DNA from 4 places in the Desulfovibrio inopinatus DSM 10711 genome. Region 1 is predicted to be linked to each of the others. Evidence: riboswitches for the same ligand, from Rfam matches in the RefSeq annotation. Region 1 holds a riboswitch; each other region holds the start of a gene.
The links. Region 1 has a riboswitch for cobalamin ahead of G451_RS0108295 (FecCD family ABC transporter permease). Riboswitches for the same ligand answer to the same signal wherever they lie in the genome.

Region 2: it holds a riboswitch for cobalamin, as region 1 does, so the genes downstream of both, G451_RS0103495 (ribonucleoside triphosphate reductase) here and G451_RS0108295 (FecCD family ABC transporter permease) in region 1, are expected to answer to the same signal.
Region 3: it holds a riboswitch for cobalamin, as region 1 does, so the genes downstream of both, metE (5-methyltetrahydropteroyltriglutamate--homocysteine S-methyltransferase) here and G451_RS0108295 (FecCD family ABC transporter permease) in region 1, are expected to answer to the same signal.
Region 4: it holds a riboswitch for cobalamin, as region 1 does, so the genes downstream of both, G451_RS0125620 (sirohydrochlorin cobaltochelatase) here and G451_RS0108295 (FecCD family ABC transporter permease) in region 1, are expected to answer to the same signal.

The regions. Positions count from the first base shown of each region.
Region 1 covers NZ_AUBP01000007.1:180,584-184,101, reverse strand. Annotated here, with positions in the region: cobalamin riboswitch at 1,164-1,354, shown strand; gene G451_RS0108295 (FecCD family ABC transporter permease) at 1,581-2,618, shown strand; gene G451_RS28390 (ABC transporter ATP-binding protein) at 2,615-3,445, shown strand; gene G451_RS0108285 (ABC transporter substrate-binding protein) at 3,408-3,518, shown strand, end outside.
Region 2 covers NZ_AUBP01000002.1:259,639-263,156, forward strand. Annotated here, with positions in the region: gene G451_RS0103485 (heterodisulfide reductase-related iron-sulfur binding cluster) at 1-423, opposite strand, end outside; gene G451_RS0103490 (hypothetical protein) at 644-1,213, opposite strand; cobalamin riboswitch at 1,415-1,590, shown strand; gene G451_RS0103495 (ribonucleoside triphosphate reductase) at 1,766-3,518, shown strand, end outside.
Region 3 covers NZ_AUBP01000002.1:96,892-100,409, forward strand. Annotated here, with positions in the region: gene G451_RS34010 (hypothetical protein) at 314-796, shown strand; cobalamin riboswitch at 963-1,182, shown strand; gene metE (5-methyltetrahydropteroyltriglutamate--homocysteine S-methyltransferase) at 1,345-3,518, shown strand, end outside.
Region 4 covers NZ_KE386882.1:79,499-83,016, reverse strand. Annotated here, with positions in the region: gene G451_RS0125625 (GGGtGRT protein) at 1-873, shown strand, start outside; gene G451_RS0125620 (sirohydrochlorin cobaltochelatase) at 945-1,844, opposite strand; cobalamin riboswitch at 1,977-2,156, opposite strand; gene sucD (succinate--CoA ligase subunit alpha) at 2,195-3,518, opposite strand, start outside.

The sequences.
Region 1 (3,518 bases):
AGAGATACTCTCTCTACCAATAGAACACAGCCGCCACACGTACACCAGAGACCACAAATTATGTTGGATATTTCACAATAATTTTTCAACAAAGCGTTTCAAGTTCTCTCTTCAAACTCATAGTGAAAGTATTTCTAATAAAAATTGTTATTGTCTCCCAGGCTCTAACGTCGCCCCGTCACAACTCCATGTCCTGAGAGTCAAGAATCGATGTCAGAAAATACGAGACTGCCATACCATCACAAATCAGCACGGACGGAGAAAAGGGAGGACCGACTGGAACAATGAAAAACAGAGAATAAACGGATTGGAGTGAAAAAGCGACAAAAGAAGTAAGACAGTTACAACACCATAGCGCGATACTGGAGCAATTAAAATTCGTTCACATGCCTTCAAGCCAATAATCCTGGCAAGACAGATACATGGACATGGCGATCAACCATTCTGATGTCTCGTAACGTAAAACTCCAGGAGACGCCATGTCCATTCACCGTATAAAATGAAGTACTGTGCTCAAATCGATATCCGTTCTATTTCTTAGAATCACCTTGATCGAGAACCATGCGGTTCACCATGCCGCATTTGGGGCACCCTTTTCCAGGAGATTCTTCATCACAGGCGGAACAGTATATCGTAAAACATCCAATACATCTATAAAGAACGTCATTCGGTATTTCTTTTCCACAGTTAGGACATATACCGTTGTAGTTTGCCATTATTCATCTCTCCTTATTTACGTCTCTCGTTGAGTCTTTCATTGGCATTCAAACGATGTACGACATAGGATGCAAAATGATTTATGAATGGCACCCTTGCGCGAACATCTACGTTCATGCAGCCATAATCCTCTATTCTTCGAAACATATTACGCAGGGGAGTGCCCAAGAGGCCGTGGAGGTAATACGTGCTCAAGAGGGGGCTTATACATCATTGCATTTCCGAGATATCCTTGAAAGATGATCCCCTACACCCAAAAGCGCTGCCTGTATACGCCCATCTCCATCGTCTATCCTCAGAAAAACAATATTTTACATATATTTTGAGCAATTAGATTGTCACTCTCTCTCTTCGTTGCGTGTCAGACAAAATGAAGACCAATATATCAACGTGCAATTGAGCAATTCGGTCAAGCCCCCAACCTTGACAGCCCCCCAGGCACCGCATACATGGAGCCCATTCAGGGTGGCCCGATATCTGGGCAGAATAGGGAATCCCGTGCGAATCGGGAGCGGACCCGCCGCCGTGAGTTTCGCGTAGTTTGCGCAACCGCACTTTCATTGATGCCACTGAGATGATCGGGAAGGCGAATTTGCGGGAAATGAGCCGGAAGACCTGCCTTGAATGATTGTTGGCGTCGGCAACGAGGAATCTTGCCGGGCGCATGCATGCGGAGACGAAATACGGACGTCCCGAGAATCGATACATATCGGTCCGGGACGTTTTTTCATAGACGCACCATCCTGCCCGCACTTTTGCCCCTTGTTTTGCTATGCGACCTGGCTATGATCCATCGTGGTCTATTCGCGTGTTATCCACTCTTTTCCAAATGCCCTGCAATTCATGAATTCGGGGCCACTATCATGCCCATACGACACGTTGCCCTTTTCACCTGTTTCAGCGTCCTTTCGATCGCGTCCTTGCTTGCGGCCTGTACGCTGGGGCCAATGCCTGTACCCCTCGATCAGACGCTTGCCGTGCTCTGGTCGGGCATTTGGCCATTCTCCACTGGTGTCGTTGGAGATGACACCATTCGCACGGTAATTCTGGATATCCGGTTAAGCCGGGTACTGCTGTCGTTTCTTGTCGGCTCGGGCCTGGCTGTCTGCGGGGCGGCATTTCAGGGCGTGTTGCGGAATCCCCTTGCCGATCCCTTCACGCTGGGGGTGTCGAGCGGCGCGGCGTTCGGCGCATCGCTTGCGATGAGTCTCGGCATGGCTGGATCGACCGCCGTGTTCGGGATGACCGGCTTGCCTGTGGCCGGTTTGGCCGGAGCGTTGGCGGCGCTGTTTGCCGTCATGGCGCTGGCGAGATCGGCAGGTGGATTTCGTCGAGAAACCCTTGTGTTGTCCGGCATTGTCGTCGCCACGTTTCTGGCGGCACTGATTGCCCTCGTCAAAGCGCTGGATGAAGACGCGGTTGGCGCTATTGTCTTTTGGATTATGGGAAGCTTCCAAGGCCGCGGTTTTATGCATGTGTGGCTCTATCTCCCGTATGGCATTGTCGGAACGGCCATTTTGTTATTTTACAGCCGCGAACTCGACATGTTGAGCTTGGGCGATATCCAGGCCGAACAGCTCGGTGTAGCCGCAAAGAGAACGCGACTCATTGTCTTAACAGCCGGCAGCCTCATGGCAGGGGCGGCTGTAGCCGTTTCCGGTGTTATTGGATTTGTCGGCCTGGTGGTGCCTCACCTGGTACGTCGAATGGTCGGGGCAAGCCATCCTCGCTTGCTCATGGCATCGGCCTTTGCCGGAGGATTGCTGCTGCTGTGGTCCGATGTCATCGCGCGCCTCATCCTTCCCGGCGGTGAAGAATTGCCGGTGGGCGTTGTCACAGCTCTGGTCGGGGGGCCATTCTTCTGCCTTGTCTTGCGTCAAAGCCGACGGGAGCATGCATGATCGAAGCGCACGACCTCGACTGCGGTCACGGTTGCACCACCATCCTCCAGCATGTCTCGTTGCAGATTCAAGCAGGGGAGATGGTTGGCGTGCTCGGTCCGAATGGATCAGGGAAAACGACATTGCTGCTTACACTTTGCGGTGTCTTGCCACCACTTCGCGGAACGGTCCACGTGGATGGACACAATCTTGCCGGAATGTCTTCAAAACGTCGGGCAGCGAAAAGCGCCAGCGTTCCGCAGCGGCTCGATGCCGTGTTTGATATGGATGTGACAAGCCTCGTCCTCATGGGACGATATCCCTATCTTTCTTTACTCGGCAACTATGGTCCGGACGATGTCCGAGCCGCCGAAACCGCCATGCAGGAAACCGGAGCATGGCCCTTACGACATAAAAACGCCCGAGCACTCTCGGGAGGCGAACTCCAACGTGTGTTGATTGCCCGAGCATTAGCCCAAAGTACGGGAGCACTGTTTCTCGATGAAGCCTCGTCCGGTCTTGATATTGGTCGCAAAATTGAGATTCATGACCTGCTTCTTGCCAAAAGCCGAGGCGGCATGGCGATTGTTTCAGCCATCCATGATTTGAATCTTGCCGCCCAATATTGTTCCCGACTTATTTTTCTCCAACACGGCCGCATCATTCTCGATGGACCGACAACTGACGTCTTCACGCAAGACAATCTCAGACAAATCTATGAAACACCACTTACGGTCTTTCCCCATCCCGTCACGGGCGCCCCGCAATGCTTACCGATTCCCGGTTCTCATCGCACTGTGTCTGAGCCAGATGATGTTATGCACCCAGGCTGCGACGGTCTGGGCTGAACCGATTGTTTTCACCGACGACCTCGGTCGCAACGTCCAGCTTGAGGCCCCGGCAAAACGGATCATCGCGTTA
Region 2 (3,518 bases), on a different contig from region 1:
TTTGCGTTTGGCATGAATACCGGCGGTTTTTCTGATCAATCCTCCGGAAAGCGGGTGTTGCAACAGGGCGTTCGCAATTTGCGGAGCGGCACCGCATAATATCCCGAGACGTTCGACGTCTTCAAGAAGGCGCAGGGGCAACGGGAGGCCATCCCGTTCGATGAACATGGTTTTGGCCAAAAGGATATCCTGCCGGACATCATCGCAGGGGCACAGTGCGCAATAGTTGCAGCTCTCTGCCAATTCGCGCAATTCGGTTCCTGTGATCCGTTCTCCTGTTTCCTGTTCCCGGTCGACAAGGGCATAGAGTTTGGGAAAGAATAGGCAATTCGTTTCGTACATGTACCGACAGCAATCACAATCCAGGCACAAGTCGACGACTTTTCGCATCTGACGTTCGGCATTATCCATCTGCGTACTCATATGTGTTTCGCGACGACATCAGGCAGATTCGTCGCGTGTGTTGAGTGTGGTGAAAGGGAAATACGATTGATTCACGGAGAGCGGTGTTGTGTTGTTATTTTTAACATATATACGCGTGGGGAGTATGGCGGGTCAAGATAGGACCACGTGTTGTTTTCTGCAATGCGAACATCCGGAGAATATTGGTATGGAGATACCTGGGATTATGGGTGTCTTCCTGCTACATATGCTTGTTTTTCGCTGCATACTTTCCCATTACCCAAAGCAGAAGCACACAGATGAGCGCGCCAATCAGCGCTGCAGGAAGGATGGCCCATCCTGACGTACCGCCTTCAAGTCGCGACCAGATAATTTTAAGTGTGGCGGCTGCAATGACAATGAGCATGGCTAGCCTGATGTTTCGCATGAAGCATGCGATCCCCATGAAAAGGTAGGTCACGAGTACCGCAATCCAGCCGAGCACGGTGAACGTTGTGATATCGCCGTAGAGATAAGCGTATTCCGACTGGAGAAACGCCGTGACGTGTGGATCAGGATTTTGGGGTGGTGGAAACCAGCCCATGGATGTTGCCATGGCAAAAATGGAAAACGCCATGCCACCGAAAGATTTTTTCCAGGCAAAGAAACAAAACGGCAGCAAGAGCAGGGGGCGGATATACCAACTCCATACATTGTGATGCCGCGCCCACATCCAATCAAAGAATGTGGGCGAAAACATCATGAGCAGGATGAACGCGAGGGTGCCGACTGAAAAAACGATTGCGAGAATGACATCACGTGCTTTCGACATAGGTTTCCTTGGGTGTCCACTGGAATGCGTACATCCCTCGTGGGGGTTGGGTCTTTGAATGAGGAATATTGCAAAATTTTTCGTAATTGCTTTCAAAAATTTTATGGTTCCCTGTCAACGCGTATTTTTCGGTCCCCTTATGAGATGAGGATGGGGAAGGATCGTCTTGCGTCCTGCTACAGCTTGAGGTACTTGCCTGCCTCACCACGATGTTCTTCAGGTGGCCACAGGCCATAACAGGGAATCCGGTGCAAATCCGGAGCGGTCCCGCCGCTGTCATCCTCATGGACGTGTGATCCTCAAACGCCACTGCCGTCAGGCGGGAAGGCGGATCATACGAGGATAGCCAGAAGACCTGCCTGAAGCATTTCCTGCCCGCTACGGTTCGCGGAGCCCGTAGAGGGACTTGAATGGACACACCATATAACTGTTGTCGCGGTTTTTCGGTTCTGCCGTTGGACCTCGCGTCGGCAACATCATCAAGCAGTTAAGCCGTGATCACTTTTTTCTGTGCCGGCTCTTTCCGCGTCGCTGCTTGTGTCATGATTTTTTATGCCCAGCAAAATTCTCAAGCGTGATGGTTGTATCGAAACCTGGTCGACCAAGCGAATCGGCAATGCCATTTTCAAAGCACTCAATGGAAGTGGCATCAAAGACCCGTTACTTGCGGACCGATTGGCCAGAAAAGTCGAGCAGAAGCTCAAAGAAGCAGACGTCGACATCCCCGAACAAGAAGAAGTGCAGGACATGGTTCAGCAGGTGCTCATGGAAGCACGGCTGTACAAGGTGGCCGAGCGCTACATTATTTATCGGGAAAAACGTCGTGAACTGCGTTCTCAAAACGCCGCCTATTTGGACATTGCCGGTGTAACGGACAGTTATTTGAACAATGTCGACTGGCGCGTAAATGAAAATTCCAACATGGTCCATTCCTATCAGGGGCTTATTTTGCACATGGCCGGTGCCGTTCAGGCTCGGTATATGCTGGAAAGATATCCTGAAGAAGTCCGCATGGCCCATACCCACGGCTACTTCCATATTCACGACCTGTCATTTGGACTCGCAGGATATTGCTCCGGTTGGAGTTTGCGGGATCTGCTCTTGGAAGGGTTCAATTTGCGGGATAGGTGCTCCTCGACACCGGCCAAGCATTTTGACGCTGCGTGCGGGCAAATAGTCAATTTTCTCGGAACACTGCAAAATGAATGGGCTGGGGCGCAAGCCTTCAACAACGTTGATACATACCTGGCTCCCTTTATTCGATACGACAACTTGAATTACAACGATGTAAAGCAACAGATTCAAAAGTTGCTGCATAATCTGAATGCGACATCTCGTTGGGGCGGGCAGAGTCCGTTCACGAATTTCACGTTCGATTTTTCACCCCCGGCACACATCGCCAACGAAGCCGTTATTATCGGCGGCGAGTTGCAAGACTCGACCTATGGTGAGTATGCCGAGGAAATGGCCATGATCAACCGGGCGTTCCTCGAAATCATGTTGGAAGGCGACGCCGATGGCCGCATTTTCTCCTTTCCAATTCCCACGTATAACGTGACCGAAGACTTTCCCTGGGATTCCGTGGAAGGGAAACTTCTCATGAAGATGACCGCGAAATACGGTGCACCGTATTTCCAGAACTTCATTAATTCCGATCTGAATCCGGAAGATGTGCGCTCCATGTGCTGCCGCCTGCAAATGGACTTGCGAGAGATTCGCAAGAAAACCGGTGGATTGTTTGGCGCCGGGGATTTGACCGGGTCCATCGGGGTCGTGACCCTGAACCTTCCCAAGTTGGCCTATCTTGCCCATAACGAAGAAGATTTCCTGGACTTGATCACGGAATATGCTTCGTTGGCGAGTGAGTCCTTGGAGTTCAAACGGAAAGTGGTGCAGAAGAATCTTGATGCAGGCATGTTTCCGTTTTCTCGGCGGTATTTGAAGAATGGTTTCAAAGGTCATTTTTCGACCATTGGCTTGATCGGTGGTCACGAAGCCTGCATGAACCTGTTGGGCAAAGGCATCGAAAGCCCCTCCGGTATGCGCTTGATGAAACGTATACTCAATCATCTGAGAAGTCTTGTTGTGCAATTTCAGGAAGAAACAGGAAACTTGTACAACCTGGAAGCCACGCCCGGAGAAGGCACATGCTATCGACTCGCAAAGATCGATAAAGCATTGTATGCCGATATTTATACGTCCGGCAATGGAACGCCGTATTATACCAATTCGACACTCTTGCCGGTTGGTATTAGCTCCGATGTGTTCTTTTCACTGGAACACCAAAATGATTTGCAGACGCTCT
Region 3 (3,518 bases), on a different contig from region 1:
GGGAAGTTGGCCTTATCAAGCGCTTCCTTCCTTGGAGCAGCTTCAGGCCATACGAGATATGGGAAGTTTCTCCCCACTCACATTTACTGCGGTTATCCGGCCCGATATCGATGAGAGGAAGATTGATACCGCTATGTCCTCGATACGCAAGCGATTCAACGCTGAGTTTCGTGTATTGAAGACGCATTTGGGGCACTGTCCCAAGCAGCAATCTAGCCGCGAATTCTACTCACGAAGAACTCGTCGTCGTTTGACACATGCAGATCGGATATTCGTTGTTCAGCGCGAAACGCTTCTTCCAGAACATTTTGTCATGTTCAGCTGGCAATCTCGGTTGAAAAAACTTCGTTCTATTCATGAGTTCTCATCTCCCGACGAGCATCATTTTGCGCGATTGATAACAACTTTTGGTGATCATCCTGAAAGTACTGCTTGTTTCGCTTTGCGACGACGCGATACAGGAACGCTTGCTGGTGTTTTCCTGTTCTTCTCAGACATTGGCGGTCAAAGCTGGCACGCGCATAGTTTTTTAGTGGATGAGCACGTTATGAAGGATTTCGGAACATATTTATTATTCGACCAAGCGATTCATTTTTTCGGAGACAAAGAGGTGTGGTTTGGAGGTGCTCCTTCTGGAGCAAACGGCGATGGTGTTTTTACCTTTAAAAAGAAATTTGCCAATTCATCACGTCACGCACACATTTTGTGCGTTGATTTGCATGAAGCCGAACTCACAAAGATACGCCAAACGTGTATGACGTCTTCTTGGTTACCAAATTATCGAAATGCAATGTAAAATATAACATAACGATAAAATCGAAAGTGCTGTGTAGCTCTCCGATGCTTTGTACCTGTTGCCTCTGTTGAGAAAGAAGGGGAAGTCTTGTCTTGTCGGTTGTTCATGTCTTCCCCAGACAATCTCCACCGTTGATTCTTCTCGATGAAGGATCAAATTGACAGCCTTCACCGCGTCCGTTAGAGGGACGCAATACATTGGTATATATTTGCCTGTTGGGAAACGGAAGACGGTGAAAATCCGTCGCAGACGCGCTGCCGTAACTGGATAAGGGTGCTTGGCAAAACCACTGGATACATTCCGGGAAGGATTTGCCTCCAGAGCTGAGACGAAATATTTCGTCTCCCCCCAGAAGCCGGAAGACGCCCCGACAAGGCATGCATTCGGGCCTCGCGAATAAGGCCGGAATCGGAGTACCTCGCGTTACACTGTTGTGACGTGGTGTGTATCCTTTTTCGGCCCGTTTCCTTTTATCTGGAAACGGGTTTTTTGTTTGCGTGATGCGCCCGAGTGAAACACTCAACCTTGCATTTGAAGGAGTGTCACGCATGCTGACGCATACGCTCGGCTTCCCGCGAATTGGACGCCATCGTGAACTGAAGAAGGCTGTGGAGTCGTTTTGGAGAGGTGAGAGAACTGCTGCAGATCTCACAGCGACATGTAAAGAACTTCGCATAACGCACTGGAAAGAACAGCGTGATGCGGGGATTGACATCATCACCGTCGGTGACTTTTCTCTGTATGACAGTATGCTGGATACCGCCGCCATGGTCGGGTGCATTCCTGAACGGTATGGTTGGAATGGTGAATCGGTGGAGTTGGATACGTATTTTGCCATGGCTCGAGGAGAGAGTGAACGTGGCATGACCGCGATGGAAATGACCAAGTGGTTTGATACGAATTATCACTATATTGTCCCGGAATTTACTCAAAATCAGATTTTCTCACTCTCTTGCGAAAAGCTTTTCCACGAAATTGAAGAAGCGCGGGTTGAGCACAAGCGCGTCAAAGCGGTTCTTCCTGGACCGTTTACCTTTCTTCGACTCGGCAAAGCCGTAGGCAGTCCTTTTGACACTATGTCGCTGCTTCCCGGGCTGCTCGACGTCTATTCCGAGATCATTCATCGTTTGAGTTCTGTCTGCGAGTGGATACAGCTCGATGAACCGGTGCTTGCCCTGAACCTTCCCCAGGAATTGGTTCCACAATTTCGTCAAGCCTACATGAACATCCTGCAGCAGGCACGTCCAGCCAAGGTGATGTTGTCCACCTATTTTGGTGCTATTTCCCATAATCGATCGTTTGTTTCGCAACTTGAAATTGATGCACTCCATCTGGATTGCGTACGAGCGCCTGAACAATTGGAATTCATGCTTCCCGAACTTGCCCCTCAAACGTGCCTTTCGCTTGGCGTTGTCGATGGGCGCAATATTTGGCGGGTTGATGCACAGAAAGCGATAACGCTTTGTGAGACTGCCGTGTCTGTTGTTGGACTGGATCGGGTTATGATTGCGCCATCGTGCTCTTTGCTTCACACGCCGGTGGATCTGGATGAAGAAACGGCCTTACCTGCTGAAGTAAAAAATTGGATGGCTTTTGCACTGCAAAAATGCCGGGAAGTACGGATGATTGCCGATGCAGTACGCGGCCATGGCGATCCCGTGTTACTGAAGGAGAATGCCGACGCTTGGGAAGCTCGGAGAAATTCGACTTCCATTCGAAACGATATTGTTCGTCAACGAGTGGAAAATATGACGCCTGATATGTTGTGTCGCCATACCCCTTACGACCAACGCCGGACCGTGCAGCGTGCACTCCATGGTTTGCCCTTGCTCCCGACGACAACCATCGGGTCTTTTCCGCAAACGACAGAGATTCGGGCGACGCGGAGCCAATGGAAGAAAGGAGCGCTTTCGGTTGAGGAATACACGGAGACAATGCGCGGCTTCATTAAAGATGTCGTTGAGAAGCAGGAAGAAATCGGCCTGGACGTGTTGGTTCACGGAGAGCCGGAGCGCAACGATATGGTCGAGTATTTCGGTGAGCAATTGGATGGATTTTGTTTTACCAAGAACGGCTGGGTGCAGAGTTACGGAAGTCGATGTGTGAAACCACCTGTTATCTTTGGTGATGTGAGCCGTCCTGCTCCCATGACCGTAGAATGGACACGATATGCTCGATCCCTGACACAAAAGCCCATGAAAGGGATGCTCACGGGGCCGGTGACGATACTTTGCTGGAGTTTTGTACGCGACGATCAGCCCAGAAGCATGACATGTACTCAGATTGCCTTTGCTATTCGGGATGAAGTGCATGATTTAGAACGTTCGGGAGTTGATATCATTCAGATTGATGAGCCGGCTCTTCGTGAGGGGTTACCGCTTCGCGATGAGGACAAGGCGGAGTATCTGCGGTGGGCCGTGGATTGCTTCCGCCTTGCAGCCAATGGTGTGGACGATGGAACGCAGATCCACACCCACATGTGCTACGCAGAATTCAATGAAATTCTCGGTGCAATTGTTGAGATGGATGCTGATGTTATCAGTATTGAAGCGAGCCGAAGTGGTATGGAGTTGCTCGAAGCGTTTCGCGAATTTCAATACCCCAATGAGATTGGTCCTGGAGTCTATGATATTCATAGTCCTCGTGTCCCTGGCGTTGCAGAAATGGAAGGCTTATTGCGACGCGCAATCGCTGTTATTCCTGTACAACGGCTTTGGGTAAA
Region 4 (3,518 bases), on a different contig from region 1:
ATGGTGCGTTCGATTCAGGAAATCTGTTTTGAAAACGCCTGTTGGGCGTATACGCTCGGTGCAGCCATTGCCATAGCGAAGAAGACCAGCAAAGCGACGGATGCGGCGAAAGCAATTGGGGAAGGATTACAGTCGTTTTGTATACCGAAATCAGTTGCCGATCAGCGTCAGGTTGGCCTCGGCCATGGTAATTTGGCGGCAATGTTACTGTCGGAAGAGACAGCGTGCTTTGCGTTTATTGCCGGTCATGAATCGTTTGCAGCGGCTGAAGGTGCCTTGGGTATTGTGCATTTCGCCAACAAAGCACGAACACAACCTTTGCGCGTCATTCTCAATGGATTGGGGAAAGACGCGGCTCATATCATTTCTCGAATCAACGGATTTACGCACGTCAAAACCCGTTTTGTTTATGAAACGGGAGAGTTGAATATCGTTTCTGAAACTCGCTACTCCCAGAGTGATCGTGGTGATGTGCGGTGTTTTGGAGCCGATGATGTCCGTGAAGGGGTAGCCATCAATCATCACGAAGGTGTGGATGCGTCCATCACGGGAAACTCGACCAATCCGACGCGGTTTACACATCCCGTGGCCGCCATTTATAAAAAAGAACGCCTCAGTCAGGGAAAACCGTATTTTTCTGTTGCTTCGGGAGGCGGCACCGGACGTACGTTGCACCCGGATAATATGAAAGCCGGCTCGGCATCGTACGGTATGACCGATACGATGGGACGAATGCATTGCGATGCCCAATTTGCGGGATCGTCGTCGGTTCCGGCACATGTTGAAATGATGGGACTGATCGGTATGGGGAACAATCCCATGGTCGGGGCAACTGTGGCTGTTGCTGTAGCCGTTGCGCAGGCTCTGCAATAGTATCGATAATTACAAAGACGCTTACACGAGCGTGTCATGAATAAGCGGGGGGCGTACGCCCCCCGACGATGTTAGTGAGACTTGATATTGAGTTGAGAATAGGCTGTTTTGAGATGATCAACCCATATGGCGACCAGCTGGTCATAGTCTGCCAGCCCTGTGAGCACTGGTACACTCGTGATGCCGTTTTTATCAAGAATGGACTTCCATGAATCGGGCTCGTCGCCGGCCATATCATTATTGGCATGATCACCCGCCACGGACATTAACGGCATGAGCCAGGCCTTGGTCAGGCCATTTTTTTTGAGCTTTTCGATTACGTCGTCGAGCGTTGGGAAGCCTTCAACCGTTCCGACAAAAATATTGGGGTCTCGCTTGGCGAGATGATACTGGAGAGCCGCATAATAGACGTCGGCTGGATGGTGTGTTCCGTGTCCCATAAGGACAATGGCTTCATTGGGTTTTCGGTCAGCGGGCAGACAGGCCATGATCGCATCGGCGACCTTTTCGAGATCGGTGGATGTCGCCATGAGGGGCATTCCCATGACAACCTGTTGCATGCTCTTGCCCATCGTTGGAAAAGCGTAAGCTGTTTTCAGTAGGTTATGATATTCCTCACCTGGAATGCTGTGAAGCGATTGGACCGCGACGTGGGTAAAATTTTCATCTTTCATCTGTGCAAGTGCTTCGGCTGGTGACGCGATATTCCGGTGTTGCTCCCGAGCGATTTTGGCCCGAACGATTTTTGATGAATAGGCCATGCGCACTGGTACGTTGGGGAAGGTTTTTTTGATGACACCTTCAATGTGCTGAAGCGCTTTTTCTGCCGTGGGCATCGTGGTACCAAATGCGACAACAAGAATTCCCGGTTTATCTTGTTTAGGACCATCATGGCCGCAATAGGCCTGCATTGTTGGGAAAGCACAAAGAATCAGCAGTAGAATGATTGTCGAGAAAAGACGTTGAAACATGCATACCTCGGAAAGGTCGCGGGCTTTGTGATGGGCCGATAAAAAAGTCCTTCCATCGGCAATGCCTCAAGAAGGACAAGACGTTTTTTTGCCCTGGTCGTATGATCGGCAAAAAGCCCGTTGCCGTCACACCATATCCTTATTCGTCGGGCAGGTCTTCCGGCTTACTCCACCACGTTCGGCCTTCCCAGGTTTTCCCAGTGACACACAAGGAACGTGGCAACATTGGAGTTTACGGCGGCGGGTCCGCTCCCGATTTTCACGGGATTCCCTTTTCAGCTCATGATGAGCACCCGCGCTTTCTGTATCGTGCAGCGTGTCTTTCGGTCAAGACGTGCAAGGAACCAACCTTATCGTGCCATGGTGGTGGCGAGGGCGTCGGCCAGCTTGTCGAGTTGGTCGAAAACGGGAATTCCGGCATCGTGCAAACTGCGTACTTTGGACTGGGCATCGCCAGCGGATTCGATAATAGCTCCAGCGTGTCCGAGGCGTTTTCCCGGAGGGGCGCTCAATCCGGCAATAAAGGCTGCCATGGGTTTGGGCGCGCCGCATTCGGCATAAATACGGCCAGCCTCCTCCTCGGCTTTGCCTCCAACTTCACCAAGCATGAGAATGGCATCCGTCGTGTCATCGGCCAAAAGATGTGGCAAGAGATCAGCAAAAGAGGATCCGATAAACGGGTCTCCCCCCACTCCGATGCAAATGGATTGTCCAAGCCCACGGCTGCTGAGATGGGCGGCCGCTTCGTACGTCAACGTTCCGCTTCGCGAGAGAACCGCCACGCGTCCCGGTCGGAATGGATCCGTCGGCATAATCCCCGCTTTGAATGCTCCTGGAACGATGATTCCGGGGGTATTGGGGCCGATAAGACGGGTTGAGGTTTGGTCAAGTCGGGAGAGGAGTGCAAGCATCGGTAACTGAGGAATACCTTCGGTAATGAGAATAACAGTCTCAATACCGGCATCGGCGGCTTCCAATACCGTGTCCGGGGCAAATGCAGCCGGGACAAAGATAACGCTGACCGTTGCGCCATGGTGATGGACGGCTTGCGCAACGCTGTCATAGACGGGGATGCCGCAAACGGATGCTCCTCCTTTGAATGGCGTGACGCCAGCCACAATATTGGTACCGGCATCAAGCATAAGTCGGGTATGGTGTCCGGCGACGCGTCCGGTGATACCTTGAATGAGAATTTTCGTTTCGGCAGCTTTCGGGAGCGCTGGACCTGTGGGGTGAGGTAACGATTTGGGCATCGCAGATGCCGTTTGGAAGGGGAGCGTTTTGGGGGTGCTGAATGCGAAGTCAGAAATTGATCCATGTGATGGTTTGGCACCGAAGGCTTTTGTCAGGAGCCTGACGGCTTCGGCCGTATCATTGGCTTGCAGAACGCCGGGAAGAGAGGAAAGAATTTGACGGCCTTCCTGGGCAGAATTCCCCGCCAAGCGGGCGACGAGGGGTTTCGGGGGAGCATTTTGTTCAAGGGCCTCGGTCATGGCAAAGGCAACACTTGCACAGGAAAGAATTCCACCGAAAAAATTGATAAAAACGGCTTCGACCTGGGTATCGTCAAAAAGGAGTCGAAATGCGGTCTTCATGCGCTCACTGTCCGCAGCACCTCCGAGATCGAGAAAATTGGCGGCACGGAGACCGGACGCATTGAGTATATCCATGGTC